2 linked regions of the Cryptosporangium arvum DSM 44712 genome follow. The protein of the gene in region 2 interacts with the protein of the main gene of each other region in a pairwise test. Links are inferred from orthologs where the notes say so. Each region holds a gene or a part of one and is shown on either strand. Other genes may lie near its edges.

Region 1 (15,398 bases), 1.7 Mb from region 2 along the record:
GCGCACCGGCACCGTCGACGCCGACCAGCACCAACGCGTCGCCCCGCTGCTGCGCGGTCCGGAGCGCGGCCGTGACCGCCGGCGGCAGCCCACCGGAGACGCCGGAGGCGGTGTTGTCGACGACGAGCGCGGTCTTGGGCGCACCGGCCTCGGGAGCCACGTCCGCCACTCGAGCGCAGTCGGAGTCCGAACGGGTGGTGGTCGTGTCGTCAGACGGTTCGTCACCGGAGCAACCACTGAGGATGATGAGGCCTGTGGTAACTACTGTGAGTATCGAGAGACGGAGCCGACTCGGCATCGATACTTCTCCCCACTTCGCTTCGGACTCGCTGCTCACAGCGTTTCCTCCGAACGCAAGCCCGACGAGGGGGAACTCCCTATGCGCTACGGGGCGTTATCCCCCTAGAGAAATCAGTACACGCAGGTGCGGGGGTGTTTCGTGAACGAGAACGATCTCCACGATCGGGTTCAAGTCCAGATCACTGCCGCACTGCAGCGGTTGGCGCTCGCCGCGCACTGGAACTCCGACCCGCGTGTCGGTGAGTTGCTCGACGAGTCCAAACAGCTGCTCGACGTCGCCGCCCGGGACGTCCGCCTGTTCGCCCGGGGCATCAACCCGGCCGTGCTGGAGGCCGACGGACTGCGCGGCGCGGTACGCGCGCTGGCCGACCGCTTCCCCGGACTGGTGACGACCCGCGCCGTCGCCGAGCGCTACCCGCCGGCACTGGAGTCCGGGCTGTTCCTGGCGCTGTCGGAGGCCGTGGCCAACGCGGTGCGGCACGCCGGGGCGTCGGCGATCGTCGTCGAGGTGGACCGGGACGGCGAGTTCGTCGTCGGCCGGGTCACCGACGACGGCATCGGGACCGCGCAGCCGAGCCCGTACGGCGGGCTGGAGAACCTCCGCCGGCGCGTCGCGGCACTGGGCGGCGACACCGAGCTGCACAGCGAGCCGGGCCGCGGAACGCGGGTGACGATCCGGCTAGGACCGGTCGTGGGCTCGGAAGTAACGCAGCACCGCTAACACCCGCCGGTTCTGCGTGGTGTCGGTGGGCAGATCGAGCTTGGTGAAGATCCGGGCGATGTTGTTCTCGACGGTCTTGGTGGTCAGGTGCAGCTCGTCGGCGATGCCCTCGTTGGAGCGCCCCGCGGCCATCGCGCGGAGCACCTCGCGCTCGCGGCCGGTGAGCCGCTCGAGCTCGTGCGGCCCCTCGGCGGCCAGCCGGTCGATCAGCTCGGGCTCCAGGACGGTCTCGCCGTCCATGATCCGCACCAGCGCCGTACGCAGCGCCGCCACGTCGGCGATCTGATCTTTGAGGCGGTAGCCCAGGCCACGCGAGCCCAGCTGCCGGAGCAGACGCATCAGGTGCGGGGCCTCGGCCCACTGGGAGAGCATCAGGATGCCGATCCGGGGGTAGCGGGCACGCAGTTTTTCGGCCGTGTCCAGGCCGCCCTCCGGGTACGGCGCCATCCGGATGTCGAGTATCGCGACGTCGGGCACGTCCTCGTGAACCATCGAGAGCAGCTCGGTGCCGTCGCGGGCCTGGTGCACCACCTCGACGTCGGCGGCTTCGAGCAGCAGCCGTAAGCCTTCGCGGAACAACGCGGCGTCGTCGGCGATCGCGACCCGGAGCGGGCGGGCGGTCACCGGCACGGGATGCGCACCTCGACGCGGGCGCGACCGCTCGGTGATTCGGCTATCGACACCGTGCCGCCCGCCGCCCGCACCCGCAGCGCGATCGGCGAGCCCAGCAGCACGGCGACGTCGGGCCGGGGGGCCGAGCGGGCCGAGACCCGCAGGTGGAGCTCCGCGCCGGTCACCGTCGCGTTCACGTCGACCACCTCGTCGGTCGTCTGCAGGTAATCGGTGAGTACCCAGCAGACAACGTAGTAGGCCAGCGCCTCCGCGGCCGGGTCGAAGCGCTCTGCGGGCACGGCCACCCGCATCGGGACGCCCTGGCGGCTCGCCCTCGATTCGAGCGCCGCTCCCAGCCCCGACTCGGTGAGCATCGCCGAATGGATTCCGTGCGCGAGCTCACGCAACTCATTCAGCGCGAGGTCCAGCTGCGCCTGCGCGTCGGCGAGCACCCGCCCGGACCGCTCGTCGCTGCTGTTGCGGGCGGCGCCCAGCCGCATCGTGAGCGCGGAGAGACGGGTCTGCGCCCCGTCGTGCAGCAGCTGTTCCAGTTCCCGGCGTTCGGCCCAGCTGGCCGCCAGCGCACGCGACTGTTCGTCGATGCGCCGCTGGAACTTCCGGTACCGAACGATCCCCAGCAGCGCGAACCCGGCGGCCAGCACCGTGTTGACGGCGGCCAGCAGCGCATTGCCGGCCCAGAGCGGCTGCTGGACCGCCGCGGCGAGCGCTCCCGCGACAGCCGTCACCGCCCAGGGGCTGGTGAGCGCGCGGCGAACGTCCATCGATCCAGGAAACGTCCCGACGGCCGCGTCGGCCAGGGTGCCCGCACCCAAAAACTTACGGTGTGAGTGAACGCACGATTACAGCAGCGGGGGCATCGAGCGCGGACGCGTGGCCGGTGCCGGCCCAGAGCGCCATCCGATCCGGGTCGCCGGCCTTGGCTGCGGCGGCACGCAGCGGGCGGGTCAGGTGGTGCACCTGGGGATAGGCGTCGAGCGCCGCGCTCTCGTGCTCGCGGATGAACGCGTTGACGATCCCGCGGGCCCGACGACCGGTGAACGTGCGGGTGATCGCCGTTTCCGCCGGTCGCGCGAGCGCGTCCTGGTGGGCCTTCTGGGCGCCGCTCTCGGGCGAGCGCAGGAGCGCGGTGCCCACCTGGGCGTAGGTGGCGCCATCGCGGAGCACCGTGCGCACGTCCTCGGAGTCGGCGAGGCCGCCGGCGGCGACCAGCGGTAGGTCGGTCGTGGCGCGTACGTCGGCCAGGAGCGTGGCCAGTGGCACCGGCTCGACGTCGGGGGTCCAGGATCCGCGGTGCGCACCGGCTTCGGCTCCCTGCAGCAGCAACGCGTCGGCGCCGGCCTCGGCCGCTCGACGCGCTTCGTCGACCGAGGTGACGGTCACCGCCACGGCGGAGCCGACCTTCTGGAGTGCGGCGATCGTGTCGGCGGGGCAGCCGAACGTGAGGCTGACGACCGGGAGCGGGTCGGCCAGCAGCAGGTCGAGCTTGGCCGCCCAGTCGTCGTCGTCCCAGCGCGGGGTGCCGAGCGCGACGCCGAGCCGGTCGGCGTCGGGGGTGATGTGCTCCGCGTAGTTCGCGACCGCGGTGTCGTGCCGTGGCCACGGCACGAACAGGTTCGCGCCGAACGGCGTGCGGGTGCGCTCGCGAACCGCCGCGATCTGGTCACGAAGCTGCTCGGCGGTGAGGTAACCGGCGGCGACGAACCCGAGCGCCCCGGCGTCCGCGACCGCCGCGACCAGATCGGGGGTGGTCGCCCCACCGGCCATCGGCGACTGGACGATCGGGCGCTCAATTTGCGGCAAGCTAGGCACCCCTCCAGCTTTCCACAGCTGTGGATAGAACCTGTGTACGAAGAATCGAGGTGCGATGGACCTCTATGTCGACGAGCGCGGGGACGGCCCGCCGGTGGTGCTGCTGCACGGCGGGTTGCTCGACCACCGGATGTGGGACGGGTTCGTCCCCGACCTGGCCGGAACCCACCGGGTGATCCGGTACGACGCCCGCTCGCACGGCCGCTCGGCCACCGCCACCGGCGACTACTCGCCGGCCGACGACCTGCACGAGGTGGTGCGTGCGACGGCTCCCGGCGGAGCCGCGCTGGTCGGGCTCTCGCTGGGCGCACGCGCGGCGATCGACTTCGCGTTGCGGTGGCCGGAGCTGGTCGAGCGGCTGGTGCTGGTCTCGCCCGGAGCCAGCGGCATGGAGTTCGCGGACCCGTACGTCCAGGAGTTGCAGGCCCAGCAGGTGGCCGCGGCCCGGCGTCTGGACGCCGACGCGTTCGTCGAGTGTTTCCTGCGGCTCTGGGTGGACGGACCGCACCGGGAGCCGGCCCGGACCGACCCTGGTGTCCGCGAAGCGTGCCGACGGATGGCGATGACCGTGGCGTCGAATCACTTCACCGCCCAGGGACGGCTGGTCGAGGAGCACGCGGTCAACCGGCTGGCCGAACTGCGTCCCCCGCTGCTCGTGGTGACCGGCGCGCTGGACTCGTCCGACATCCTGCGCCTGGCCGACGCCATCGTCGACGCCGTCCCGGGTGCCGAATCGGCGCGGCTCCCCGACGCCGCCCACACCGTTCCGCTGGACGCCCCGGACGATTTCCGCGCCGCGGTCGTGCCGTTCCTGGCGGCTCAGGGCCAGCGGTAGATCTGGGGGCGGGGTGGCCAGGGGCGGGCGGCCCGAGGCGCTGCCCCCTCGAACGCGACCCAGGATTCGGTGCGGTCGTCGCCCACCATGTCGGCCAGACCGGTCCACGCCCTCGCGTCCACGTACGGGCGGCACCCGTCGCAGGCGAACCAGTCCCCGGCCGGAACGGACGCGGCGGTCTCGTCGGCCCGATAGGCCCAGCGAGGCACGGCGGCTTCGCAGAAGTCGCACATCAGCCCGGCTCCTGTCGCCGCCGGCGCGGCCGTCTTCGCCGCCCACGCGTCCACGGTGGCCTGCAGGGCCGTGCTGTCGACGCTCGGCGGCGAGACGTCCTCCACCCACGGGCGCAGCAGCCCGGCGAGCTCGTCCATCTGCGCGGGTGTGTTGATCCGGCCGTGCACGGCGAACCACAGCACGACCGCACCGCCGGACGGATGGTCGAGATCGCACGCCGCGCACAGCACGGCGCTGCTGGCCGGGGCAACCTCGACCGCCAGCAGCGCCGGCCCGCCACAGCGGGGGCAGGAGACCACGATCTACTCGATCGCCGCCGGGCCGAGCAGTGCCTTCAGATCGGCCATCAGCGCGGGCGTCGGAGCCACCCGGACGTTGTCGCCGAGCCGCCAGCGTGTGGCCCGCGCCTTGTGCTGCAGCTTCAGGTGCACCTCGGTGGTACCGGGGTGGGTCGACAGCGTCTCGCGCAACTGCGCCACGAGCTGGTCGTTGACGCGGTTCGCGGTGATCAGGATGACCACCGGCTTCTCCGAATCGGCCTCACCGAGATCCAGCAGCGCCAGATCCTGCGCGAGCAGCTGCGGCTGATCTTCGCGCTTGTCGATACGGCCCTTCACCAGCACCATCGCGTCCTCGACCAGGTGCTGGCCGACGAGCTCGTAGGTGGCCGGGAAGAACCGGACCTCGATACCGCCCTCGAGGTCTTCCAGACGCGCGCTGGCCCAGAGTTTGCCCTGCTTGGTGACCCGCTTCTGCAGCCCGGAGAGCAGGCCTCCGACCGCGACCGTCCGGCCGTCCGGATAGTCGTCGCCCACGAGCGCCGAGATCGGGCAGTCGACCTTCGCGGCCAGCAGGTGCTCGACGCCGGAGAGCGGGTGGTCGGAGACGTACAGGCCGAGCATCTCCCGCTCGGTGGCCAGCTTCTCGTTCTTCGGCCACTCGTCGGTGCCGATCGGGGGGGTGAACGCGACGCTCAGGTCCTCGGCCTGGTCGTCGCCGAAGCCGGAGCCGAACAGGTCGAACTGGCCGACCGCCTCGCTCTTCTTGATCTCGGCGAACGACTCGACCGCGGCCTCGTGCACCGCGAGCAAGCCCTTGCGGGTGTGCATCAGCGAGTCGAACGCACCGGACTTGATCAGCGCATCGACGACCTTCTTGTTGCAGACGATCGCCGGCGTCTTCTTGAGGAACTCGTAGAAGTCCTTGAAGGCGCCCTTCTCGGCCCGCGCGGCGATGATCGCCTCGACCGCGTTCGCGCCGACGTTACGCACGCCGGTGAGACCGAAGCGGATGTTCGTGTCGCGCGGGGTGAAGTTCGCGTCCGACTCGTTGACGTCCGGCGGGAACACCTTGATGCCCATCTTGCGGCACTCGTTGAGGTAGACCGCCATCTTGTCTTTGTCGTCCCGGACGGACGTCAGCAGCGCGGACATGTACGCGGCCGGGTAGTTGGCCTTGAGGTACCCGGTCCAGTACGAGACGAGCCCGTACCCGGCCGTGTGGGCCTTGTTGAACGCGTAGTCGGAGAAGGGAACCAGGACGTCCCAGAGCGCCTTGATCGCGGCGTCGGAGTAGCCGTTGGCCTTCATGCCCTCGGAGAAGGGCTTGAACTCCTTGTCGAGGATCTCCTTCTTCTTCTTGCCCATCGCGCGCCGCAGCAGGTCGGCGTTGCCGAGCGAGTAGCCGGCCACCTTCTGGGCGATCGACATGACCTGCTCCTGGTACACGATCAGGCCGTGCGTCGTGTCCAGGATCTCGGCCAGCGGCTCGGCCAGCTCCGGGTGGATCGGTGTCTTCTCCTGCTGCCCGGTCTTACGCAGCGCGTAGTTGATGTGCGAGTTCGCGCCCATCGGGCCCGGCCGGTACAGCGCGAGCACCGCGGAGATGTCTTCGAAGTTGTCCGGCCGCATCAGGCGCAACAGCGACCGCATCGGCCCGCCGTCGAGCTGGAAGACGCCGAGCGTGTCGCCGCGGGCGAGCAGCTCGTAGGTGGCCTTGTCGTCGAGCGGAAGGTCGAGCAGGTCGATCTCCGGGCCGCCGTCGGCCACGATCGCCTTCAGGCAGTCGTCGAGCACCGTGAGGTTGCGCAGGCCCAGGAAGTCCATCTTCAGCAGGCCGAGCGTCTCGCAGGTCGGGTAGTCGAACTGCGTGATGATCGCCCCGTCGGAGGCGCGCATCCAGACCGGGATGTGGTCGGTGAGCGGCTCCGCGGACATGATCACGCCGGCCGCGTGCACACCGGCCTGACGGATCAGGCCTTCCAGACCGCGCGCGGTGTCGATGACCTTCTTGACGTCCGGATCGCTCTCGTAGAGCCCGCGGATCTCACCGGCCTCGTTGTACCGCTTGTGGCTGGGATCGAAGATTCCGCTGAGCGGGATGTCCTTGCCCATGACGGCGGGCGGCATCGCCTTGGTGATCCGGTCGCCGACGGCGTACGGGTAGCCCAGCACCCGGGCCGAGTCCTTGATCGCAGCCTTCGCCTTGATCGTGCCGTACGTGACGATCTGGGCGACCTTGTCGGCGCCCCACTTGTCGGTGACGTAGCGGATGACGTCACCGCGCCGACGCTCGTCGAAGTCGATGTCGATGTCGGGCATCGAAACGCGGTCGGGGTTGAGGAACCGCTCGAAGATCAGGCCGTGCGGGATCGGGTCGAGGTCGGTGATGCCCATCGCGTAGGCGACCATCGAGCCGGCCGCCGAGCCACGACCGGGACCGACGCGGATGCCGTTGGCCTTCGACCAGTTGATGAAGTCGGCCGTCACCAGGAAGTAGGACGGGAAGCCCATCTGCAGGATGATGCCGATCTCGTACTCGGCCTGCTTGCGGTGCTGCTCGTCGATCCCGGTGGGGAAACGGCGCTTCATCCCCTCCCAGACCTCGTGGCGGAACCAGCTCTCCTCGGTCTCGCCCTCGGGCACCGGGAACTTCGGCATCAGGTTCTTCTTGACGAACATGCCGCTGGTGTCGACTTTTTCGGCGATCGCGAGCGTGTTCCGGCAGCCTTCCTGCCAGGCGTCCGACGAGTCGACGCCGTACATCTCCGCGGCCGACTTGATGTAGTAGCCGGTGCCGTCGAACTGGAACGTCGGCGCGGCCAGCGTGGAGCCGGTCTGCACGCAGAGCAGCGCGGAGTGCGACGTCGCCTCGGCCTCGTGCGTGTAGTGCGAGTCGTTCGTGACGACCGGCGGGATGCCCAGCTTCTTGCCGATCTCGAGCAGCCCGTCGCGCACCTGGCGCTCGATGTGCAGCCCGTGATCCATCAGCTCGAGGTAGAAGTGCTCCTTGCCGAAGATGTCCTGGAACTTCGCGGCAGCCGCGAGCGCCTCGTCGAAGTGGCCGAGCCGGAGCCTGGTCTGCACCTCGCCCGACGGGCACCCGGTGGTGGCCATGATGCCCTCGGCGTGCTCGGCCAGGAGTTCGGCGTCCATCCGCGGCCACTTCACGAAGTAGCCCTCGGTGTAGGCCCGCGAGGAGAGCTGGAGCAGGTTGTGCAGCCCGGTGTCGTTGCGCGCCCACATCGTCATGTGCGTGTAGGAGCCCGAGCCGGAGACGTCGTCGCCCTTCTGGTCGGGGCGGCCCCACTTGATGCGCTTCTTGTCGTACCGGCTGGCCGGCGCGATGTACGCCTCGGTGCCGATGATCGGCGTCACCCCGGCGTTCGTGGCTTGCGTGAAGAAGTCGTACGCGCCGTAGGTGTTGCCGTGATCGGTCATCGCGATGGCGGGCATCTCGAGGCGTTGGGCCTCGGCGAACATCGGCTTGAGTCGCGCCGCTCCGTCAAGCATCGAATACTCAGTGTGCACATGCAGGTGGACGAATCCATCGGCGGCGCCGGGCATCGGAAGAGCGCCTCCTGGGGCGGGAGTGGCCGGGAACAACCAAGGACCCTACCCGCCCGACGCACGCCTCGGGACGCACGACGCGGCGGTGTGGAAAATGGCGCTGACCGGCCGAATGACGCTTACACCGTCCGGCGGAGGAAGCGTGTCAGCGTCACCCTGAGGGGCCGTTTCAGGGGCTGGATCGCGCTGCGTCACGAGAGCCGCCGATGACACGGCGAGCGTCGTTCTGGCACGGGCCGATGATTACTTTCTGTTACAGCTGGGCTGGTGCAGTACCTTTGCGAACATGCCGCAGCAGGGCGATCCGGGGGCGCTCCGAGCCGAGTTAGGCGAGGTCCGCGCCGCACTGGACGAGACGGACGCACGCCGGAACGGCGCGCTGGACCGCACCGCAGCCCTGAGCCTGGCGCTGATGGTCGTCGGGCTCGCGGTTTTCGCCTCGGTGTCGGTGTACTCGTTCACGGCCGGGCAGCCCGGGCGGGGGCGGGCGTTCGCCGTCCTCACCGTCATCGCGCTGCCGTTCGTGCTGTACGCGGCCTGGAGCTCGGTCGGCCGCTACGTGCTGCTCGGCCGCGAGGTCACCCGCATGCGCCGCCGCGAGCTGGACCTCACCACCCGGCTCCAGGCCCCGCCCCCCACCCGGGTCGAAGCGCCGGAGGCCGGCCCGGAGCCGGTGCCGGTACCGGAGCCGGTGCCGGTACCCGAGCCGGAGCCCGAGCCCGACGCGGCGGCGGCCATGATCGAGGCCGCGCTCCCCGCCTACGCCGTGCAGCGGATGCTCGGAAAAGGGGGCTGCGGCATCGTCTTCCTGGCCGAACACCGCCAGGCCGGCTGGCTGCGCGCGCTCAAGCTCCTCACCGAGCCCGATCTCCTGCCCGATTCGCAGTCGCGCTTCCTGCGTGAGGCCCAGGTCATGGAGAGCCTCGACCACCCGCACGTCGCTCGCGTCTACGAGTACGTGGAGCACGCCGGGTTCAACCTGATCGTGATGGAGTTCCTGGCCGGGGGCAGCGCGTCCGCCCGGCGCAACGAGCTCCTCGGCCGCCCGGAGCCCCTCTGCGCGCTCGGCCTGGCGGTGGCCGACGCGCTCGTGGCCGCCCACGCCCGGGGCGTCGTGCACCGCGACATCAAGCCGGGCAATCTGCTGTTCGCCGAGGACGGCGCGGTCAAGGTCACCGACTTCGGTATCGCGAAGCTCCTGGCCAGCGGCGTCGACGGGGAGCAGGCGAGCGTTCTCGCGCTCACCCCGGGCTACGCGGCCCCCGAGCAGCTCAACGGCGACGAGATCACCGCGCGCACCGACCTGTTCGGGCTGAGCGCCACGCTCTACAAGCTCTTCACCGGCCGCACACCGCCGCTGCCCGGCCCCGACGGCTCGCCGCGGGCGAACCTGACCACGATCCCACCCGCGATCGCGTCGGTGCTGGAGCGCTCGCTCAACGGGTTCCCGGAGAGCCGCCATCCGAGCGCCATGGAGTTCGCGCTCGACCTGGCCGCCGCGTCCGGTGCCGTGCTCCGCCCGGGCTGGCTCGACTCGGCCGAGATCCCGTTCCGCGGCACCGCCGAGATCCGCGCCGCCGCGACGGCCTGACGCCGTGGACAGGGAGAACGGCGCCGGCCTCCTGCACCGGTTGACCGCGTACTCACCCGACCAGGAGTGGGACGTCCCCGTCGACGATCCCCGGGTCCGGGCTGACCTCACCCCGAACGACCCCGAAACGCACCCGCCGTTCACCAAGATCTACCGGGACCGGCCGCGCCTGGCCCTCCCGCGCGACCTCCCTGACCCGGGCGTCAGCGCCGCCGGCGTGCTCGCCGGCCACCGAGCGGAACCCCGTCCCCTGGACGCGGCCCAGCTCGCCCGGATCCTGTTCCTCGGCGCCGGCATCGTCCGCACCGCGGTGCGCGCCGGTCGTCGGCACCCGTTCCGCGCCTCGGGTTCGGCCGGGGCCCGTTTCCCGCTCGAGCTCTACGTGAGCGCCCGAGATGTCGCCGGTGTGCCCGACGGCGTGCACTGGTACGACCCGGAGGCGCACGCGCTGGTCCCGGTCGCTCCGCCGGCCGGCGGCGCCGCCACCACGATCGTCGTCACCGGCATTCCCTGGCGCACCGGCTGGCGGTACGCCGAACGCGGCTGGCGCCACCTGTACTGGGACGCCGGAACGCTGCTCGCGCAGCTCTCCGCCGCGACCGCGAGCGCCGGACGGCAGCCTCGCCTCCGAACTCTTTTCCCCGACGCCCAGCTGCGGGCGCTGGTCGGGGCCGACGGTGTGCACGAGTACCCGTTGGCCCTGCTCAGCCTGGCCGACGGCGAGCCGGCGATCGAGCCGTCGGGCCCGGCCGAGCACGGCGAACTGCCTGCGGTGGAGTTTCCGCTCGCCACGGCGGCCCAGTGCGCCGGTGAGCGTGACGTGCTCGGCGAACCCTGGCCCGACGGCCCGCCGCTCCCCGACGCGCCCCCGTCCGGGACGCTCGACGACGTCATCCGGCGGCGCGGCTCCCAGCGCCTGATGGACCGCGGCCGCACCCTGTCCCGCGCCCAGCTCGACTGGCCACTGCGTGCCGCCCTCCGCGGCATCACGGTGCCGCACTGGGTGGTCGTGCACGGCGTCGACGACGTCGCTCCCGGCGTCTACCGCTGGCCCGACGCCGTCCACACCGCCGATCTGCGTGCGGAGACCACCCGGGTCTGCCTCGACCAGGAGCTCGGCGGCGACGCGGCCTACGTCGTGATCGCCGCGGTACCCGACGCCGACCTGGACGACCGCACGTACCGGGACGCCCAGCTCGCGGCCGGTCTCGTCGAGGGGCGGCTGCACCTGGCCGCGTACGCACTCGGCGCCGGCGCGTCCGGCATGACGTTCGCGGACTCCGAGGTGCCCGGCCTGCTCCGGGAACCCGACGACCTGGTGCCACTGCTCTTCACCTGCGTCGGTGTCCCCGCCTACACGTCCCGCCGCGGTGGGACGCCGGGTGCCCCGTCGACGGTCCGCATGATCTCCCCGCGCATGCGGGGAGACGCCTAGGCTCCGACCTCGTCGGCCAGGCGCTGCAGGTAGCCGGCGTCGGTCGCGGCGGACACCATCCGGCTGGCCCCGGACTGGTCCAGCCCGAGCTGCCTGGCGACGTCGTTCACCCCGGCCTCCGCGCCCGCCGCCCGCACGGCCTCCACCGTGAGCACGACCCGGGGCGCGCCCGGCCCCCGCGCCCACCGCCGCGCCCGGAACCGCACGAGCCGCGGCCGCATCCCCGGCCCCCCGGGCCGGCCCGTTCGCGCCGGTGCCGGTCAACGACGACCTCACGCTGGACTTCGACGACCGCGGCTCGGTGTCGGCCGGGCACTACGGCTTCCTGGTCGACGACGTCGAGTTCGACGCTTTACTGATCCGGCTCGACGGCCTCCGGTTCGGTTCCGGCCCCGAACACGGCTGGGACGGCCGCATCAACCCCTTGGCCGGCGGTCGCGGCGTCTACGTCGACTCCCCCGACGGTCACAGCTACGAGTTCTTCACTAGAACGCCGTAGCCGCGCTCCAGCGGGCCAGGAGGCCGGCGTCGCCGGTGATCTGGGGTACCGACGGGCGGCCCCAGAGGAACAGGTAGAGGCCCGCCACCGGCGCGGTGGCCGTGACGGTCGCCTCCCCGGTCGACGAGTGGGACCACTCGTACGCGGTGGCCCCGACCTCGATCCGCCAGCGGGTGTCGACGTCGGTGGCGACCAGCTCGATCGACTGACCTTGCCCACGCACGGCGCCGAACCCGGCGAGCCGGGGCGCGTACGGAAGGATCGTGAGGATCTCGTCGATGCCGTCGACGGCCACCACGGGGTCGACGGTCGCGGGGACCTTGAGCGCGAGCGCGGCGTCCACGCGGTGGACCGTGGCTTCGTGGAGCATGCGCCGGGCCCAGAACAGCGTGGGCCTGGTCTGCCCGCCGAGCGTCCACACCTGCTGGTGGGCCGGTGCCGCCACCAACGCGCTGATCAGCGCGTCGACCCCGGCGGCGACCCAGTCCGACACGGCGGTGGACTCGGCGGGCACGTTCTGCTCGAAGTCGGAGAACGGCAGCTTCTCGACCGACCCGGAGGTGATCATCGCGGTGACCCACCGCTCGGTGGCACCGACGTGGGTGGCGAGCTTCGCGAGGTCCCAGGCGGGGGTGCTCGGGACCGGCGTGCTCAGATCGGCGTCGGACAGCAGTGCGGCTAACCGATCGATCTCGCGGAACAGCGCTTTGCAGTATTCCCCGTGGTCCATGTCGTGACGTTAGCTCGCTTAACGCCGTACCGCTGTCATCGTTCCGCGCGTCGCGACGACACAATCGACTCTGGAACGATTTATCGCCGCCGACCGCGCCGGAAGTCCTTCCACGAGACGCCGTAGCCCGCGCCGATCGCGATCCCCAGGGCGAGGCCCAGCGCCAGGTTGTGGAAGAGCAGACCGAACGCGGCGCCGAACACGAGGCCTAACGCGATGCCGGTACCGGCCTTGTTGTCCGCAGGCTTCTTCTCGCTCATATCTCCACGGTATGCGGGTACGCAACGTGTTGAGATGGAGAGTCGAGAAGGGGACGCCCGCCATCGGGAGGCGCCAGATGCCCCAGACCAATATTACTTTCCGTAGCCACGACGGTACTCAATTAGCCGGAACGCTCGTGGCGCCGCCCGACGCCGGGCGCGCGGTGGTGCTCGTCCACGGCGGTGGGGTCACCCGGACCGAGGGCGGGTTCTACGTCCGGCTGGCCGACGCGCTGGCCGAAGCCGGCGTCGCCTCGCTCCGCTTCGACCTGCGTGGACACGGCGAGAGCGGCGGACGCCAGCAGGACCTCACGTTGTCCGCGGCCGCCAACGACGTCCGGGCGGCGGTCGAGGAGATGCCCGCGCCGGTCACCGTGATCGGCACGAGCTTCAGCGGTGGCATCTGCGCGCTCGTCGCCGCGGCCGGGACACCGGCGTTACGCAGCCTCGTACTGTTCAACCCCCTGCTCGACTACAAGCGAAGATTCGTGGACGAGAAGCCGTACTGGTCGGCCGACCGCATCGACCCGGCGTACGCCGACGAGCTCGACCGGCGCGGCTACGTGGAGCACTCACCGACGTTCCGGCTCGGCCGCGCGATGCTCAACGAGGTCTTCCACCTCTCGGCCCGGGACGCCCTTCCCCGCATCGCCGTGCCGACCCTGCTGGTCCACGGCACCAAGGACACGTTCATCAGCGTCGACTCGTCCCGGGAGGCCGTCGACCGGCTGACCGAGAGCACGTTGATCGAGATCGAGGGCGCGCAGCACGGCTTCGCGGTGCACGACGACCCGGCGTACGCCGAGCCGCAGACCCGCGCCTGGCAGGACCTGGTGATCCGGGAGACGACCGAATGGATCACCCGCCACTGAGGACGTCACCTATCCTCGTGCCAATGAGTCCGGACGCGTCCATCTCGGCGCTGATCGCCGCGGATCCGCTGTGGTGGCTGCGAGACCCGGCCGTACCCGCCCACCTGTGCCGGGCCGTCGCCCGGCTGCGCGGAACCCGGAACCGCGACGCCGACCGGGAGCGGGTCCTCCGCGCGCTCACCGACGCGCTGAACCGGGAGCACGTCGACTTCGCGGACGACGTCGTTCCCGGGCTGGACCCGTCCTGGCCCGGCCGCGAGGCCTTCCGCGAGTGGTTCGTCGCGCACCCGAACCCCTCCGCCACCGGGGTCCGGGTCCTCGGCGCGCTGTTCCCCGGCGACGACCTGGTTCGGTCGCTGCTCACCGCCGGGTCCCCGACGGTCCGGGGCGCGGCCGTGCGCGCTCACGCCCGGCCCGGTGCCGAGGCTCTCGTCCGCGAAGCCGCCGTCACCGACCCGGACGCCTCCGTACGCAGGCACGCCCTGGAGGCCCTGGTCGACACGTGGCCGGACGAACCGGGAACGCGGGAGTTCCTGCACGAGCGTGCGGTGCTCGACGTCGGCACCGAGCCTCGCCTCTTCGCCGTACGGACGCTGGCCCGGCGGTGGCCGCGGGAACCGGGCACCAACCGGTTGCTGGCCGACCTCGCGCGGGCCGAACGCGGCACGCTCGTCGGTTCGGCCGCCGCCGGCCACATCGGCGACGAACCGGCCTGGGACGACGCCGCGATCCGCGCGGCGCTCGACGACCGCTGGCTCGGGCCGGTCGCGGTGCAGGCGCTGGTGTCGAACCACCCCGACGACCCGGAAACGTTCACCACCCTCGTCGGGCTCGCCGACCACGTCCACAACGACACCCGCGCCGCGGCTCTGGACGTCCTGGGCGCCTACCGGCCGCACCGACCCGAGGCCCGCGCCCTGCTCACCGGGCGGGCCGTCGCCGACGCCGACCACGTCGTCCGCCGCACCGCGCTCGCCCGAACCGCACTGACCTGGCCCGGCGAGGCCACCTCCCGGTTGCTACGGGACCGGTCCACTCACGACCCCCACCCCGCCGTCCGGGCGCTGGCGGCTCAGATCCTCGCCGCGCTGGACTCGTCGAACACCCAGTGATTCGACGTGAACTCGCGGCCGCCGAACGGGATCACCTCGACGCCGAGCAACCGGAAGCCCAGCGTGCGGCAGATGCCGTTCGACGGTGCGTTGGTGACCGCCGGAAAGGCGTGCACGGCGCCCCAGCGCCCGTCGGCGGCCGCCCGGTCGAGCACCGTCCGCACCCCCCACTTCCCGACGCCACGCCCCTGGTGCTCGGGAAGCACCAGCCAGCCCACCTCGGAGATCCGCTCGCCGTGGTCCGCGTGCGACCAGAGCGTCACCGAACCGAGCGCCTCGTCCGAGTCGTCCGGCGTGATCATCGAGACCCAGTACTCGTCGGCCTCGACCGCGCGCACGTCCGATTCCACTTTGGGCGGGATGGTCTCCACCGGCTGGGGCCCGCCGAGCTCGGCCATCATCACCGGATCGCACCGCATGCGCCGATAGGCATCGACGTCGTCCCGCCGCACGTTCCGAAGACGCATCGCAGGGCCCTCAGGCGTCTTCGCCCGGCTCGGCACCCGTTTCCTCGCCCGC
Region 2 (14,158 bases):
GTTTTCCGCGAGCGGAGCGCCAACTACGGCAGGGAGCGGAGTGACAGCCTCCCTAGGAGTCCAACTGGAGCCTCCAGGAGCGAGTTGCAGCCTTCCCTGGAGGGAGTACCAGCCCTGGGCGAGCGAGTGTGAGCCCACCGCGTGTGAGATCCGGCTGCAGTGTGCGAGGTCTGGCTGGTGTGAGCGAGACGCTGGCCGTATGGCGAGATCGTGCTTGTGCGGGTGCAGTTGTGTGAGCAGTACTCGCTGGTGCGAGCGGGGGTTCCGAGCCTTGGAGCCTTTCCTTAGGAGGACTCCGCTAATGCGGTGTCGATACCGGGAAGTGATCGTGCACCCGGCATCGGCGAACACCGTCCGGCTCTACGGGCACGAGGCGATTCACGCAGCCGGCCCCCGTGAGTGAGGACCGCCTGCCGCGACACGGGGCCCGCGAACGTGACACAAAGCCAGCACGGACCTACTGCGTGATCGAGGGCCAGTGGGAGTGCGGGCCAGTGGGAGTGCGGGCCAGTGGGAGTGCGGGCCAGTGGGAGTGCGGGCCAGTGGGAGTGCGGGCCAGTGGGAGTGCGGGCCAGTGGGAGTGCGGGGGACTGGTGCGTGAAGGGGCCTGGTACGTGAAGGGGCCTGATGACCTGAGACAGGGTCGGTTGGTGTGAGAGGTGGGCTGGGCCTGGGTCGGTGGTGATCGGGGGGCGGATTAGCGTGGGGGCGTGGCCAGTGACTTCGTGCTGTTGAGCGATCCGGTGATCGCGGCGATCGAGACCTCCGAGTGCGGCGAACCCGCGGTCGACGCCGCCGGGTTGCGCATCGACCGTCGCGAAGCCCGGTACAACCCGCTGCTGCACTTCGTCCGGTCCGGACTGCACGAGCGGCTGCTGAGTGCCGAGGAGAGCCTCCCGTCCGGTGTGCACCTGCTGCTGGTCGAGGGCTACCGGCCGCCCGCGGTGCAGCTGCAGCAGTTCACGGCCTACGTCGACGTTCTCCGGGAGCGGAATCCCGGCTGGGCGGCCGAGCGACTCCGCCGGGAGGCTTCCCGGTTCATCTCGCCTCCTGAGGTGGCCCCGCACTGCACCGGGGGCGCGATCGATCTGACGCTGTGTGCGGACGATGGTGTCGAGCTCGACATGGGCACCGAGGTGAACGCGAGCCCGGTCGCCAGCGCGAACCGTTGTTACACGGCCGCGCTCGACATCCCGGCCGAGGCGGCGGCGAACCGGCGCCTGCTCGTGGCGACGTTGACCCGGGCCGGGCTGGTGAACTACCCGACCGAGTGGTGGCATTGGTCGTTCGGTGAGCGCTACTGGGCCTACAGCACCGGCGCCGAGGCCCGGTACGCCCCGCTGAGTACCGACCAGGTCGTCACGGGCTGACATCCGCCTCGGTCGGCTGGGGCCTTGCCTCGTTCCGCCGACCACTCCGGCGGCGCTTCTGCCGCACCTGTGTCGACAGCGTTGCCGGTGCCGGCCGCGGCGCACCTACCTCGGCGGGAGCGGTCGCGTCGGTTCGGGCTATCGGTCGGGAGCGGGGTAGAGGCGTACCGCGGTGGGGCGGAGGAGGGTGAGAGGGTCGACGTACTGGTCGGACACGATCAGGCCCCAGTGCAGGCAGGTTTCGGTCGGGCAGCCCGGGTGGCGTCCTTCCAGCTGGCCCAGTGGGGTGCCGGGAACCACCCGGTCGCCGGTCCGCACGGAGGCGCGGACCGGCTCGTACGTGGTCCGGCGGTCGGCGTCGTGCGTGATGCTGACGACACCCCGGCCGCCCACTGGACCGGCGAACCGGACCACGCCGTCAGCGGCGGCCCGCACGAGCGTTCCGGGGCTGCCGGCCAGGTCGACGCCGCGGTGGCCAGGCCCGTAGGGGCCCGCTGGCGGGTCGAACGGTCGGACCACCCGCACCGGGCCGTCCAGCGGCCAGCGCCGGCTGAGCTCGACCGTAGGTGCGGCCACCACTGCCGCTGGGCGCAACCCGGGGGCCAGCCGCACTGATGGTGGGTGCTGCTCCGCTGGTGGATGGCGGCCGGAGGAGGACCACTCGGTCGCTGTGGAGGGTCGGGTCACTCCGGGGGCGGGCAGGGCGGCGGCCAGGAGCAGGCACCCGACCAGGAACGCCCAGGGGAGGCCACCATGCGGGCGGACGCCTGCTGGCTCGGCGTCGATCTGGAGAAGCATGAAGGTAAGGGTGGACGCCCGCGCCCGCCATCGCTAGCTGCCATTGGCAGCTTGTGGATAACCCGGTTCAGCGGGCCCAGGCGCCGGGCTGTCCGGCGGAGCCGGGCATGCGGCGCGGAGCCGGTTCGACGACCGGGCCGCCGTCGCGGAGCCGCTCGAGGCGACGTACGGCCTCGTGGAGCACGTCGTCCTGCTTGCAGAACGCGAAGCGCACCAGGGACGCGCCGGGGACCACGTCGTGGGCTTCCTGGTCGTAGAACACGCCGACCGGAACCGCCACCACGCCGGCTCGTTCGGGGAGCGCACGGCAGAACGCGAGTCCGTCGACGCCGCCGAGCGGGGCCGCGTCGGCGGTGACGAAGTACGTGCCGGCGGGGATGTGGACATCGAAACCGGCGGCGACCAGACCCTGGCAGAGTAGGTCCCGCTTGGCGCGGAGGTCGGCGGCGAGCGCGGAGAAGTAGTCGCGGGGGAGGGAGAGCGCGGTGGCCACGGCGGGTTGGAACGGGGCGGCGTTGGTGAAGGTGAGGAACTGCTTCACCCGCGCGACGGCGGCGACCAGATCGGGCGAGGCGCAGATCCAGCCGACCTTCCATCCGGTGGCGCTGAACGTCTTGCCGGCGGAGGAGATCGTCACCGTGCGGTCACGCATGCCCGGCAGCGTGGCCAGCGGCACGTGCTCACCGTGGAAGACGATGTGCTCGTAGACCTCGTCAGTGACCGCGATCAAGTCGTGCTCCACGCACAGGCGCGCGACTTCGGTGAGCTCCTCGCGGTCGAACACCGCGCCGGTGGGGTTGTGCGGCGAGTTGATCAGGATGACGCGGGTGCGCGGCGTGATCGATGCGGCGAGCGCGGCGGTGTCGAGGCGGTAGTCCGGCGGGCGGAGGGTCACCGGGCGGCGGACGGCGCCGGCCAGCGCGATGACGGCGGCGTAGGAGTCGTAGTACGGCTCGACGCAGAGCACCTCGTCGCCCGGCTCGCAGAGGCCGAGGAGGGTGGCGGCGATCGCCTCGGTGGCGCCGGCGGTGACCAGCACTTCGGTGTCGGGGTTGTAGTCCAGGCCGTACCAGTCGCCCTGGTGGCGGGCGATCGCGCTGCGCAGGTCCGGGGTTCCGGAGCCCGGGGCGTACTGGTTCTGACCGGACTGGATCGCCTTGACCGCCGCGCGCAGCATCGCTCCGGGGCCGTCGGTGTCGGGGAAGCCCTGGCCGAGGTTGATCGCGCCGGTGCGGACGGCGAGCGACGTCATTTCGGTGAAGATCGTGGTGCCGAAGCCGCGCATGCGTGCAATGCCGCGACGAGTCTCCTGCGAGCGGGAAGCCTCACTGTGCGACCTGAGTTCGGAACCAGCGTTGCCGGCAGGGGTCATGACCCCAGACCATAGGCGCTGTCTTTCCTGTTCAGCACATCGGGCGCCGTTTTTGGCCCACCATATCTTGACTTAAGGTCTGCCTAAAGCAGGAATCGACGCTCGTGAATGGAATTAATCGGGCGAAACGTATGGGGGGTTCGCGGTGGGCCTTAACGGGGAGGTCGGGTCGGTCATCGGGTTGTGGGGGTTACCTCGGTAACGTCTGCTAAGGCGCGGATCGCGGGACGCGTCGCAGCGGGAGGAGCTCCGATGGTCGAGAACCCGTCGTTGGCGGATGAGTCGGATCGGGGGGCTTCCCGAGGGTCGGGGTCGGCGGCCCGGGGGGCTGGTGCGACCGGTGGTTCGAGGGGTGGGGACTCCGGTTCGGCGGGCTTGGGGCCTTCTGCTGGGACTGATGCTTCCTCTGTGACTGATGCTCCCGCTGGGGCTGGTTCTTCTGGTGGGTCGGATGAGGGTGCTTCGCGGGCTGAAGTAGAGGACGGGAAAGCGGCGGGGCGGGGGGCACGGGCGCGGACGTCGGCTGTGTCGGCTCGGCCTGCGCGGCGAGGGGTGAGTACGGCGGCGGAGCCGCGGAAGGCGGCGCGGAAACCCTCGCCTGCACGGCCTCGGGCCGGGGGTGCTCAGCCGGCGGCGTCGGTCGAGGCTTCGGAGGTGTCGACGGACGAGGCGCCCGTCGTTCCTCCGGCGCGGAGTCCACGTGCGGCGCGGAGTTCGTCGTCGGGATCGTCTGCGGGTGCGGGCGTGGGGGGTATGTCGGAGGGACGGGTTGGCTCGGACGGGCGCCGTTCCGCGGAGGCGCGGGTCTCCTCGGAGGGGCAGGCGTCGTCGGAAGGGTCGGTTGCTCCGGTTGCTCCGGGAGGTCGGGGTGGCTCGAGTGCTTCGGGCGGTCGGGGTGGCTCGGTTGCTCCGGGGGGTCGGGGTGGCTCGGGGAGTGGGGGAGCCTCGGGGGTGAAGGGCTCGGTCGGTGAGGGCGCCGATGACGATGTATCGGGGACGGATGCTGGTGCAGCGAGCAGTGTGGTGGAGCATCCCGCTGCGTTGGAGTTGATCCAGGCTTATCGAACGTTGGCGGTGCCCAAGGCGATCGCGGCGAGGACGAAGTCGGCGCCTGGTGCGCCTGCGGGTGCTCCCGCGTCCAGGTCGACCGGAGGTGGCGCGCGGGTTGGGGATGATTCGGCTGCGCCGAGTTCTGCGGCGATGACGACTGCGACGAGTGCGTCTTCGGCCCCAGCGTCTCCGGCCACGGCTCATCCAGTTCCGGCTTCGGCTGTGGCGACGCCTGCTCCTGCTGCGGTGCCTTCGGCTCCGGATGCTCCGGCTGCGGCGAGTGCGGCTTCGGGGCCTGCTCCGGCAGATGAGGCCCCGGCGGTATCTGCATCGGTGGCTGCTGGGGAGCGGCGGGCTGGGGGTGGCTCGGGGGCGGGCCCGGGTGAATCTGCTGTTTCGGCGGTGGACGCTGCTGCATCGCAGTCCTCGGGTGATGCGGCTTTGAGGGCTGGAGCGGACTCGACCTCGGCGAGTGGACGTGCGGTCGAGGAGTTGGCCAGCGGGGGAGAAGACCCGGGGGAAGCGACGACTGTTTCGTTGGCGCCGATCCGCGTGGGGGAGGGCCCGGCCGACGAGGCGGTCGAGCGGGGGGCGTCCTGGGACGGAGTGGGGTCGTGGGCTTCCTCGGGTACGGAGAACGCCTCGTCGGGCGGAGCGCGGTCGCACTGGCCGGAGACCGAGTCGGTGCTGGTTCGGCTGGGGCTGGTCGACAAGGACGGGCGGGTACTAGAGGCTTCGGAGTCGGTCGAGCCGGTTGGTGCGGACGACGAGCGGGGTGGGGCGTTTCCGATCGGGTCGGTGCCGCATCCGATCACGATCGCTGAGCCGGTTCCGACGTTTGATGCGCTGGTTGCTCGGACGCGGGCTCGGGTCAAGTCGAGTGATGACACGCAGCGGATGTCGCCGCCCGGACCGCTCGGGCCTGGTCCGGAGGCGGCTGACAATGCGACGCCGGCGCCCTCGTTCGGTGCGCGGTTGGCGTCGATGCTTCCGTCTCGGGAGGCGGTGCGGCGGTTGTGGCCTGCGCGGCCGGTCGGCTGGAGGTCGGAGCGGGGTCGGGCGGACGACGCGACCTCGGGCGGCGGTCCTGGGTCGGATCCGGCGGGTGGTTCCGAATTCGCTTCGACACCGTCGGCGGTGCCGACTGTCGATGGGACCGAACTGGCCCGGACGGAATCCGACGCGGTGCGCGCCGGTATCACCAGCGCCGGAACGCCAGGGCCCGGTGCCGTGGGTTCTCGCTCCATCGGTCACCAGAGTGGCGCCGGTTTCCCCGGAGACGCCGGCTACCAGGGTGACGCCGGGTTGCCCGGAGATACCGGCTACCGAAGCGACGCCGGGTTGCCCGGAGATACCGGCTACCGAAGTGACGCCGGGTTGCCCGGAACCGCCGGGGCCGCTGCGGCGGACTCTGGTGCTGCGGACTTCAGTGCGGCGGACTCTGGTGCGGCGGACTCTGGTGCATCCGGATTTGGTGTGGCCGGGAGTCCGAAAGAGGGGAGTGCCTCCGTGCAGCGCGACTTCGCGGGCGCGATCACCGGGTCCTCCACGGGAGGGCCAGTTCCGCTCGAGGTCGCTGCGGCCCGTCCCTACCCGGCCGGGTCCGCGCCCGCCCCGATCGACCCCACGTCCCGTCCTGCTGTCACGTCGAAGAAGGCCACGCGTGCGCCGCGACGTCGGCCGACTCCGGCGCAGTGGCGGTCGGGGGCACGGATCGCGCTCGTGCTCGTGGTGTTGTTGGCGACCGCGGTGCCGGCTGCGGTCGTGAGTTGGCGTTCGGCGTTGGCGGTCGTTCCGGATGCGGGCGGGGCACTCGGCGGAGGCCTGGGTGTGATCGGGCTGATCCTGCTGGCTGTCGGGGTGCTCAAGGGTGCGCGGGCGGGCTCGATCGCTGGGAGTACCCAATCGCTTCCTGCTCTCCTCGCCCGCCCCGGCGCGCTTTCCGTGACCCTCGGAATCGCCGTTCTTCTCTGCGCAGCCATCGCCGTCGGCTGACCCGCCGAGAGCCTCGCGCCCCGAAGCTCCTCGCGTTCCTCGCACTCCGCCCCGGAGCGCGAGGGACGCCTGGAGCGCGAGGGACGCCCGGAGCGCGAGGGACGCCCGGAGCGCGAGGGACGCCCGGAGCACCAGATCCGGCCAACCGCCGCGTGCGCCCAAGCGCCCTGAGTGCCGAACCGCCCTGAGTGCCGAACCGCCCCGCGCCCCGAAGCGGCCCCGAGTGCCGAACCGTTCCGAGCGCCAAAGGCCCCCGAGCGCGGAACCGCCTTGTGCGCCCAGCCCCCGTGCGCCCTAGCCCCCGTGCATCGAGGCCCTCGAGCACGGAACCGCCTTGTGCGCCCAGCCCCCCGTGCGCCCTAGCCCCCAAGCACCGAAGCCCCCGAGCACAGAACCGCCCCGAGCTAAAACGCCCCCCAACCGCCAAAGCCCCGACCCCACCAAACACCTCTGAGCCGCGCCGACGACCGGGTTCGGCGTTCCGGGCCCACTCCGCGTAGACTTCTGGACGGCGACCCGCATCAGCGGGTCGACTTCGCGTGCCCACCGCGCTTCGTGTCCCTCCGCTCCGGCGGCAGGGCCACCTTCCCGCTCCGGCGGAGAGGCGACGAACGCGCGGCGGTCTCCTCGGTCCCCTGCTGGGGGCCATCGACCGTGGGGCACCAGGGCGCCGGGTCTGCCGCAGCGCAGCACACCGGAGCGACAACCGAGGAAACCGCGGTGCGCCGAACACGCGCGCCGCCCGAAAAACGGAAGGACGCGCCACACTCATGGCCGTCGTCGGAATGCGCCAGCTCCTCGAGAGCGGCGTGCACTTCGGGCACCAGACCCGACGTTGGAACCCGAAGATGAAGCGCTTCATCCTGACGGAGCGCAACGGGATCTACATCATCGACCTGCAGCAGACGCTCACGTACATCGACAACGCGTACGAGTTCGTCAAGCAGACGGTCGCGCACGGCGGAACGATCCTGTTCATCGGCACCAAGAAGCAGGCCCAGGAGGCCATCGCCGAGCAGGCCCGCCGGGTCGGCATGCCGTACGTGAACCAGCGCTGGCTGGGTGGCATGCTCACGAACTTCCAGACCGTGTACAAGCGCCTGCAGCGCCTCAAGGAGCTCGAGATCATCGAGCAGACCGGTGGCGACAACGTGCTCACGAAGAAGGAAGCCCTCGTTCTCAAGCGCGAGAAGGACAAGCTCGAGCGCACGCTCGGCGGTCTTCGCGACATGCAGAAGGTGCCTTCCGCGGTGTGGATCGTCGACACCAAGAAGGAGCACATCGCGGTCGACGAGTCGCGCAAGCTGCACATCCCGATCGTCGCGATCCTCGACACCAACTGCGACCCGGACGAGGTCGACTACAAGATCCCGGGCAACGACGACGCGATCCGTAGCGCCGCTCTGCTCACCCGGGTCGTCGCCGACGCCGTCGCCGAGGGTCTGATCGCCCGCGCCGGTGGCAGCAAGGCCGACACGAAGCCGGACGCCCCGGCCGCGAACGAGCCGCTGCCCGAGTGGGAGCGCGAGCTGCTCGAGTCGAAGACCGAGGAGCCCGCCGCGGCCACCGAGGCCCCGGCCGCTGACGCCCCGGCCGCTGACGCCCCGGCCGCCGAGTCGGCCCCGGCCAGCACCGAGCCGGCCCCGGTCGCCGCCGAGGCCGCTCCGGTCGCCGCCGAGCCGGCCCCGGCCAGCACCGAGTCCTGATCACGCCCGGATCCGGGCGGGCCACCCGCCCGGATCCGAGCGTCGGCTCCAGGCGGCCACCCGCCGGGAGGAAGCTCCAAACGGTCCACCACCGGGAAACCATCCAGGTCACCGACCGGGAAACCATCCAGGTCAGCGACCGGGAAACCATCCAGGTCACCGACCCGGAGAACATCCAGGTCACCGGCCGGGGAAACCACCCCGAGGAAACCATCCCGGCGCTGAACCGCCCGGACCCGAGCGAACACCCCAGGCCCAACGCCGGGCCACAGACTACGGATCTGAGAGAACGGACAATGGCGAACATTTCCGCCGCCGACGTGAAGAAGCTCCGCGACCTGACGGGCGCGGGCATGATGGACGCCAAGAAGGCGCTCACCGAGGCTGAGGGCGACTTCGACAAGGCCGTCGAGGTGCTGCGCATCAAGGGCGCGGCCAAGGCCGCCAAGCGTGGTGGCGAGCGCACCGCGGCGAACGGCCTCATCGCCGCCGCCGAAGGCGCGATCATCGAGCTCAACTCCGAGACGGACTTCGTCGCCAAGAACGACGAGTTCCAGAGCCTGGCCGCCGACATCGTGGCGCACGCCGCCGCGGCGAAGGTGGGCGACCTGGACGCGCTGCTCGCCGAGAAGCTCAAGGACGGCAAGACCGTCGCCGAGAACATCGAGGCCGCCTCGGTCAAGATCGGCGAGAAGCTGGAGCTGCGCCGGGTGGCGCTGCTCGACGGCCAGGTCGCCACCTACATGCACCGCAAGGACCCGTCGCTGCCGCCGCAGGTCGGCGTGCTCGTCGAGTTCGCCGGCGGAGACGTCGAGGTCGCCCGCGGTGCCGCGATGCAGGTCGCCGCGATGCGCCCGCAGTACGTCACCCGCGACGAGGTCCCCGGCGACATCGTCGAGAACGAGCGTCGTATCGCCGAGGCCACCGCCCGCGAAGAGGGCAAGCCGGAGCAGGCGCTCCCGAAGATCGTCGAGGGCCGGGTGAACGGCTTCTTCAAGGAGAACGTGCTGCTCGAGCAGTCCTCGGTGCAGGACAGCAAGAAGACGGTGAAGGCCCAGCTCGACGGCGCCGGTGTCACGGTGAGCCGGTTCGTCCGGTTCGAGGTCGGACAGGCCTGACGAGGCCGGCCCACCGGGCCGGCTCGCGTGTCCAGACGACGCACGAAAGCCGCCGGTGGCGTACCGCCACCGGCGGCTTTCGCATGATCACCTAGGAGAGCAGCGATGACCCTGCAGACCAGCCCCGCCCCGGACACGAAGACCGCCGGCCGCGACCGTCCCTGGTCACGGGTGATGCTCAAACTCTCCGGTGAGGTGTTCGGCGGCGGCCAGTTCGGCGTCGACCCCGACGTCGTGCAAGCGATCGCCGTCCAGATCGCCGACGTCGTCCGGCAGGGCCTGCAGGTCGCGGTCGTCGTCGGCGGCGGCAACTACTTCCGCGGCGCTGAGTTGCAGCAGCGCGGCATGGACCGGGCGCGCTCGGACTACATGGGCATGCTGGGCACCGTGATGAACTGCCTCGCGCTCCAGGACTTCCTGGAGAAGCAGGGCATCGACACCCGCGTCCAGACCGCCATCAACATGGCCCAGGTCGCCGAGCCCTACATCCCGCGGCGCGCGATGCGTCACCTGGAGAAGGGCCGCGTCGTCATTTTCGGCGCCGGCGCGGGCATGCCGTACTTCACCACCGACACCGTCGCCGCCCAGCGCGCGCTGGAGATCGGCGCGGACGTGCTGCTCAAGGCCACTCAGGTCGACGGCGTCTACGACGACGACCCGAAGAAGAACCCGGCGGCCGTCCGATTCGACCGGATCAGCTACACCGAGGTGCTCACCCGCGGCCTCGGGGTCGCCGACGCCGCCGCGATTAGTCTGTGCATGGAGAACGACCTGCCGCTGGTCGTCTTCGACCTGCTCGTCCCCGGCAACATCACGCGCGCGGTGCGCGGTGACCGGATTGGAACGTTGGTGACCACGGAGCCGGTCACCACGACTTCCGCGGACTGAAATAATCTTCACGCCGGCAAGAGACCGAGCCCAGGAGGCGACACCCGTGATCGACGAAACTCTCTTCGAAGCCGAGGAGAAGATGGAGAAAGCCGTCGAGGTCGCCAAGGAGGACTTCGGCTCGGTGCGTACCGGCCGGGCGGCTCCGGCGATGTTCGGCAAGATCTTCGTCGACTACTACGGCGCGATGACGCCGCTGCCCCAGCTGGCCTCCATCACGATCCCGGAGGCGCGGATGGCGGTCATCAAGCCGTACGACGGCTCCCAGCTGGGTACGCTCGAGCGCGCGATCCGCGACTCCGACCTCGGCGTCAACCCGAGCAACGACGGCTCGATCATCCGCGTCATCTTCCCCCAGCTCACCGAGGAGCGTCGGCGCGACCTGGTGAAGGTGGCCCGCTCCAAGGGTGAGGACGCCAAGGTCTCGATCCGCAACATCCGGCGGCGGGCCAAGGAAGCGCTGGACAAGATCGGCAAGGACGGCGAGGCCGGCGAGGACGACGTGCGTCGCGCCGAGAAGGAGCTCGACGACACCACCGGCAAGTACGTCCACCAGGTCGACGAGCTGATGAAGCACAAGGAAGCCGAGCTCCTCGAGGTCTGACGGTCCGAATAGCCCTCCCGGCGCCGCCGGGAGGGCCTGACAGGCATGAGTGAGGTCCCTTCCGTGGATGCGCCGGCGGCACCCAGCGGTTCTCCCGGCCCCGCCGTCCCGAAGAACGACGACGGGAACGCGGTGCCGGTCGGGCCACCCCTGGGGGCAGCAGTGTCGACGGCCGCCCGGGCGAGCCGCGCCGGGCGCAACCTGCCGGCGGCGATCGGCGTCGGGGTGGGGCTCGCCGCGCTCGTTCTCGTGACGCTGTTCACGTCGAAGATCGCGTTCGCCGCCGTGATCGCGGCCGCGATGGGCGTCGGCATCTGGGAGCTGGTGCGGGCGATCCGCCCGGTCGAGGCGCGCCCGCCGATGATCCCGCTGGTCGTCGGCGGCGTCGGCACGATCGTCATCACGTACGTCAGCGGCCCGGAAGCGCTCCTGCTCGGGTTGTTGCTGACGGTCGTCGCGGTGGTGATCTGGCGTATCCCCGACGGGCCGGTCGGCTTCCAGCGTGACGTCACCGCCGCGGTGCTGGTGGCCACCTACGTGCCGTTCCTGGGCGGCTTCGCGGTGCTGCTCGAGGTCGCCGACGACGGCGTGATGCGGATCATCGCGTTCATCGCGACCGTGGCCTGCAGCGACATCGGCGGCTACGCGGCCGGGGTGCTGGCCGGCCGGCACCCGATGGCCCCGACGGTGAGCCCGAAGAAGTCCTGGGAGGGTATGGCCGGTTCGCTCCTCGCGTGCGCGATCGGCGGCGCCGCGTTCCTGGAGCTGGGCTTCGACAACGGAGCGTGGTGGGAGGGCGTGATCTACGGCCTCGCGATCGCGATCGCGGCGACGCTCGGCGACCTCACCGAATCGATGATCAAACGTGACCTCGGGGTCAAGGACATGAGTTCGCTGCTGCCCGGGCACGGCGGACTGATGGATCGGCTCGACTCGCTGCTGTTCGCGGCACCGGTCGCGTACCTGCTGTTGACGGCGTTCGCACCACCGGCATGACGTCGAGAAATGGTGCGAACAAATCACCTCGGGTGTTCGTCCGATCACTCAGTGCAGTAGATCGGTGGAATATCACTGTGAGAGACGTCTTCGTGGCGGACGCCTCTGTCCGAGACCGGCCGCAGGCCCGCTGCGGCGTGTGACAATGAGCAAGCGATGACGACGACACTCCCTCTGGTGCTTGACGCGCCCCGCCGGACCGCCCCGCCCCGCCATCTGGCGGATCTCGATCCAGCGGAGCGTCGCGAAGCCGTGTCCGCCCTCGGTCGTCCCGCCTTCCGGGCCAAGCAGCTCTCGACCCACTATTTCGGGCGGCTGACGACGGATCCCGGCGCGATGACCGACCTGCCGGCCGCCGACCGCGATGCGCTCGCCGAAGCGTTCCTGCCGACCCTGCTGACCTCGGTCCGCTCGGTCACCACGGACGACGGCGAGACCCGGAAATGGCTCTGGCGCACGTTCGACGGCTCTCTGGTCGAGAGCGTGTTGATGCGCTACCCCGATCGGGCGACGGTCTGCATCTCCAGTCAGGCCGGCTGCGGAATGGCGTGCCCGTTCTGCGCCACCGGTCAAGGTGGCCTCAAGCGGAACCTCTCGACCGCCGAGATCGTCGAGCAGGTGATGGTTGCGGCACGAGAGATGGCGAAGACGCAGGACCGGTTGTCCAACGTCGTCTTCATGGGCATGGGTGAGCCGCTCGCTAATTACAAGCGAGTGCTCTCGGCGTTCCGCCGGATCACCGATGCTGCACCGGACGGACTGGGTCTCTCCCAACGTTCGGTCACCATTTCCACCGTTGGTCTCGTACCTGCGATCAACCGGTTGACAGCCGAGGGCATTAACGCCACTCTCGCGGTGTCCCTGCACGCGCCTGACGACGAACTACGAGACACGTTGGTGCCGGTGAACTCCCGATGGAAGGTCGCTGAGGTGCTCGGGGCCGCATGGGAATACGCCGAGCGAACCGGGCGACGCGTTTCCATCGAGTACGCCATGATCAAGGACGTGAACGACCAGCCGTGGCGAGCAGACCTGTTGGGTCGGCTGCTGGCCAAAAGGCTTGCGCACGTGAACCTGATACCGCTCAACCCCACTCCGGGCAGTGATTGGGACGCCAGCCCGAAGGCAGTGGAGCGGGAGTTCGTGCACCGGTTGCGGGCCGCTGGCGTCCCGACGACGGTCCGGGACACACGCGGTCGAGAGATCGACGGCGCATGCGGCCAGCTCGCGGCAGCGGAGGTATGAGGACAATGGCTCAGGGCGACAGGTTTCGCCGGAAGGCACTGAAGCGGGGCTACAAGGTCGACGAGGTCGACGAGTTCCTCGACCGGGCCGAGGCGACGCTGGCGCGGCGACCCATTGGTGATCCGCTCACCGCAGCGGACATCCGCGACGTCGTGTTCCGCACCCGCTTCGGCGGCTACGACGAGTGGCAGGTCGACCTGCACCTCGACCGGCTCGAGAAGGAGCTCGACGAGCTGGCCTCGGGCCTGCCGCCGCGTGGCTCCAACGGCTTCCGCGCGCTGGAGGCCGGTCCCTCGGCCTACCAGGACCGCGAAGAGGTGCCGTCCTACGGCGCGATGGGGTCGCCGGGCGTGCAGCCCGAGCCGGCCACCTACGGCGGCGGTTTCCGCAACGAGCCGTCGGGCACCTACGGGCGTCCGGGCTTCCGTGAGGAACCCGGCGTATACGGCCGGGAGGAGCCGTCCTACGGCGGCCAGGCCCCCTACCGGGACGAGCCCGACTACCGCGAGCAGCCGGGCGTCTACGGCGGCGGTGGCGGTTACCGCGAGGAGCCGTCGTACGGCGGTGGCTACCGCGGCCCCGGTGAGGCCCCGACGATCCACCAGCCCGGCCCGATGCGTGAGGCCGCGCAGATGCGCGAGCCCAACGAGTACCGGGGCGCGCCGGTCAGCGGCGGCGGCTGGAACGAACCGAACGACCCGTACCGCGACGACCGGTACCGCGACAACGCCGCGTACCCGGAGCAGACGCCCTACGGCGGCGCCCCCGGCGGCGAGCGGTACCGCGAGGAGCCCTCGTACGGCGGTGGCTACCGCGGCGGCAACGACCGCTACGACAACGCGCCGCCCTACGTCGAGCAGCCGTCGTACGCGGAGGGCGCGCAATACGCCGACCAGGCCGCCTACGCCGACCGCAACAACGGCCGGTTCCAGGAGGGCCCGTCGTACGCGGAGCAGGCTCCCTACGCCGACCAGTCGCAGTACCTGGACCAGACGGCCTACGCCGAGATCCCGCCG

Evidence for each region.
Region 1: the proteins of CRYAR_RS32945 (region 2) and dnaE interact in binary tests that used the Escherichia coli proteins (3 or more experiments, as listed by UniProt). The link is inferred for Cryptosporangium arvum DSM 44712 from one-to-one orthologs.

What each region holds. Positions count from the first base shown.
Region 1 is NZ_KK073874.1:8,868,027-8,883,424, forward strand. The notes cover bases 4,635-8,733. They hold dnaE (DNA polymerase III subunit alpha), read right to left. Parts: upstream 8,378-8,733; coding sequence 4,835-8,377; downstream 4,635-4,834. Other genes in these bases: CRYAR_RS40555 (DUF6300 family protein), read right to left, coding at 4,635-4,831; CRYAR_RS44375 (serine/threonine-protein kinase), read left to right, coding at 8,667-8,733. Outside these bases: CRYAR_RS44365 (OmpA family protein), read right to left, coding at 1-160; CRYAR_RS40530 (sensor histidine kinase), read left to right, coding at 440-1,021; CRYAR_RS40535 (response regulator transcription factor), read right to left, coding at 980-1,651; CRYAR_RS44370 (sensor histidine kinase), read right to left, coding at 1,642-2,415; CRYAR_RS40545 (nitronate monooxygenase), read right to left, coding at 2,471-3,454; CRYAR_RS40550 (alpha/beta fold hydrolase), read left to right, coding at 3,519-4,298; more of CRYAR_RS40555, read right to left, coding at 4,283-4,634; more of CRYAR_RS44375, read left to right, coding at 8,734-9,971; CRYAR_RS40570 (nitroreductase family protein), read left to right, coding at 9,976-11,406; CRYAR_RS40575 (helix-turn-helix domain-containing protein), read right to left, coding at 11,403-11,627; CRYAR_RS40580 (VOC family protein), read left to right, coding at 11,660-11,905; CRYAR_RS44380 (maleylpyruvate isomerase family mycothiol-dependent enzyme), read right to left, coding at 11,892-12,635; CRYAR_RS40590 (glycine zipper domain-containing protein), read right to left, coding at 12,716-12,895; CRYAR_RS40595 (alpha/beta fold hydrolase), read left to right, coding at 12,973-13,767; CRYAR_RS40600 (hypothetical protein), read left to right, coding at 13,791-14,879; CRYAR_RS40605 (GNAT family N-acetyltransferase), read right to left, coding at 14,840-15,346; CRYAR_RS40610 (tetratricopeptide repeat protein), read right to left, coding at 15,357-15,398. UniProt on the Escherichia coli protein: DNA polymerase III is a complex, multichain enzyme responsible for most of the replicative synthesis in bacteria. This DNA polymerase also exhibits 3' to 5' exonuclease activity. The alpha chain is the DNA polymerase catalytic subunit.
Region 2 is NZ_KK073874.1:7,201,384-7,215,541, reverse strand. What follows is about bases 1,345-4,203. They hold CRYAR_RS32945 (pyridoxal phosphate-dependent aminotransferase), read right to left. Parts: upstream 3,454-4,203; coding sequence 2,236-3,453; downstream 1,345-2,235. Other genes in these bases: CRYAR_RS32950 (M23 family metallopeptidase), read right to left, coding at 1,509-2,168; CRYAR_RS32955 (M15 family metallopeptidase), read left to right, coding at 1,345-1,370. Outside these bases: more of CRYAR_RS32955, read left to right, coding at 711-1,344; CRYAR_RS48250 (hypothetical protein), read left to right, coding at 6,313-6,585; rpsB (30S ribosomal protein S2), read left to right, coding at 7,356-8,291; tsf (translation elongation factor Ts), read left to right, coding at 8,588-9,409; pyrH (UMP kinase), read left to right, coding at 9,515-10,297; frr (ribosome recycling factor), read left to right, coding at 10,344-10,901; CRYAR_RS32915 (phosphatidate cytidylyltransferase), read left to right, coding at 10,965-11,897; dual-specificity RNA methyltransferase RlmN, read left to right, coding at 12,054-13,142; CRYAR_RS49225 (DivIVA domain-containing protein), read left to right, coding at 13,139-14,158. UniProt on the Escherichia coli protein: Shows aminotransferase activity with methionine and histidine as substrates, and to a lesser extent also with phenylalanine.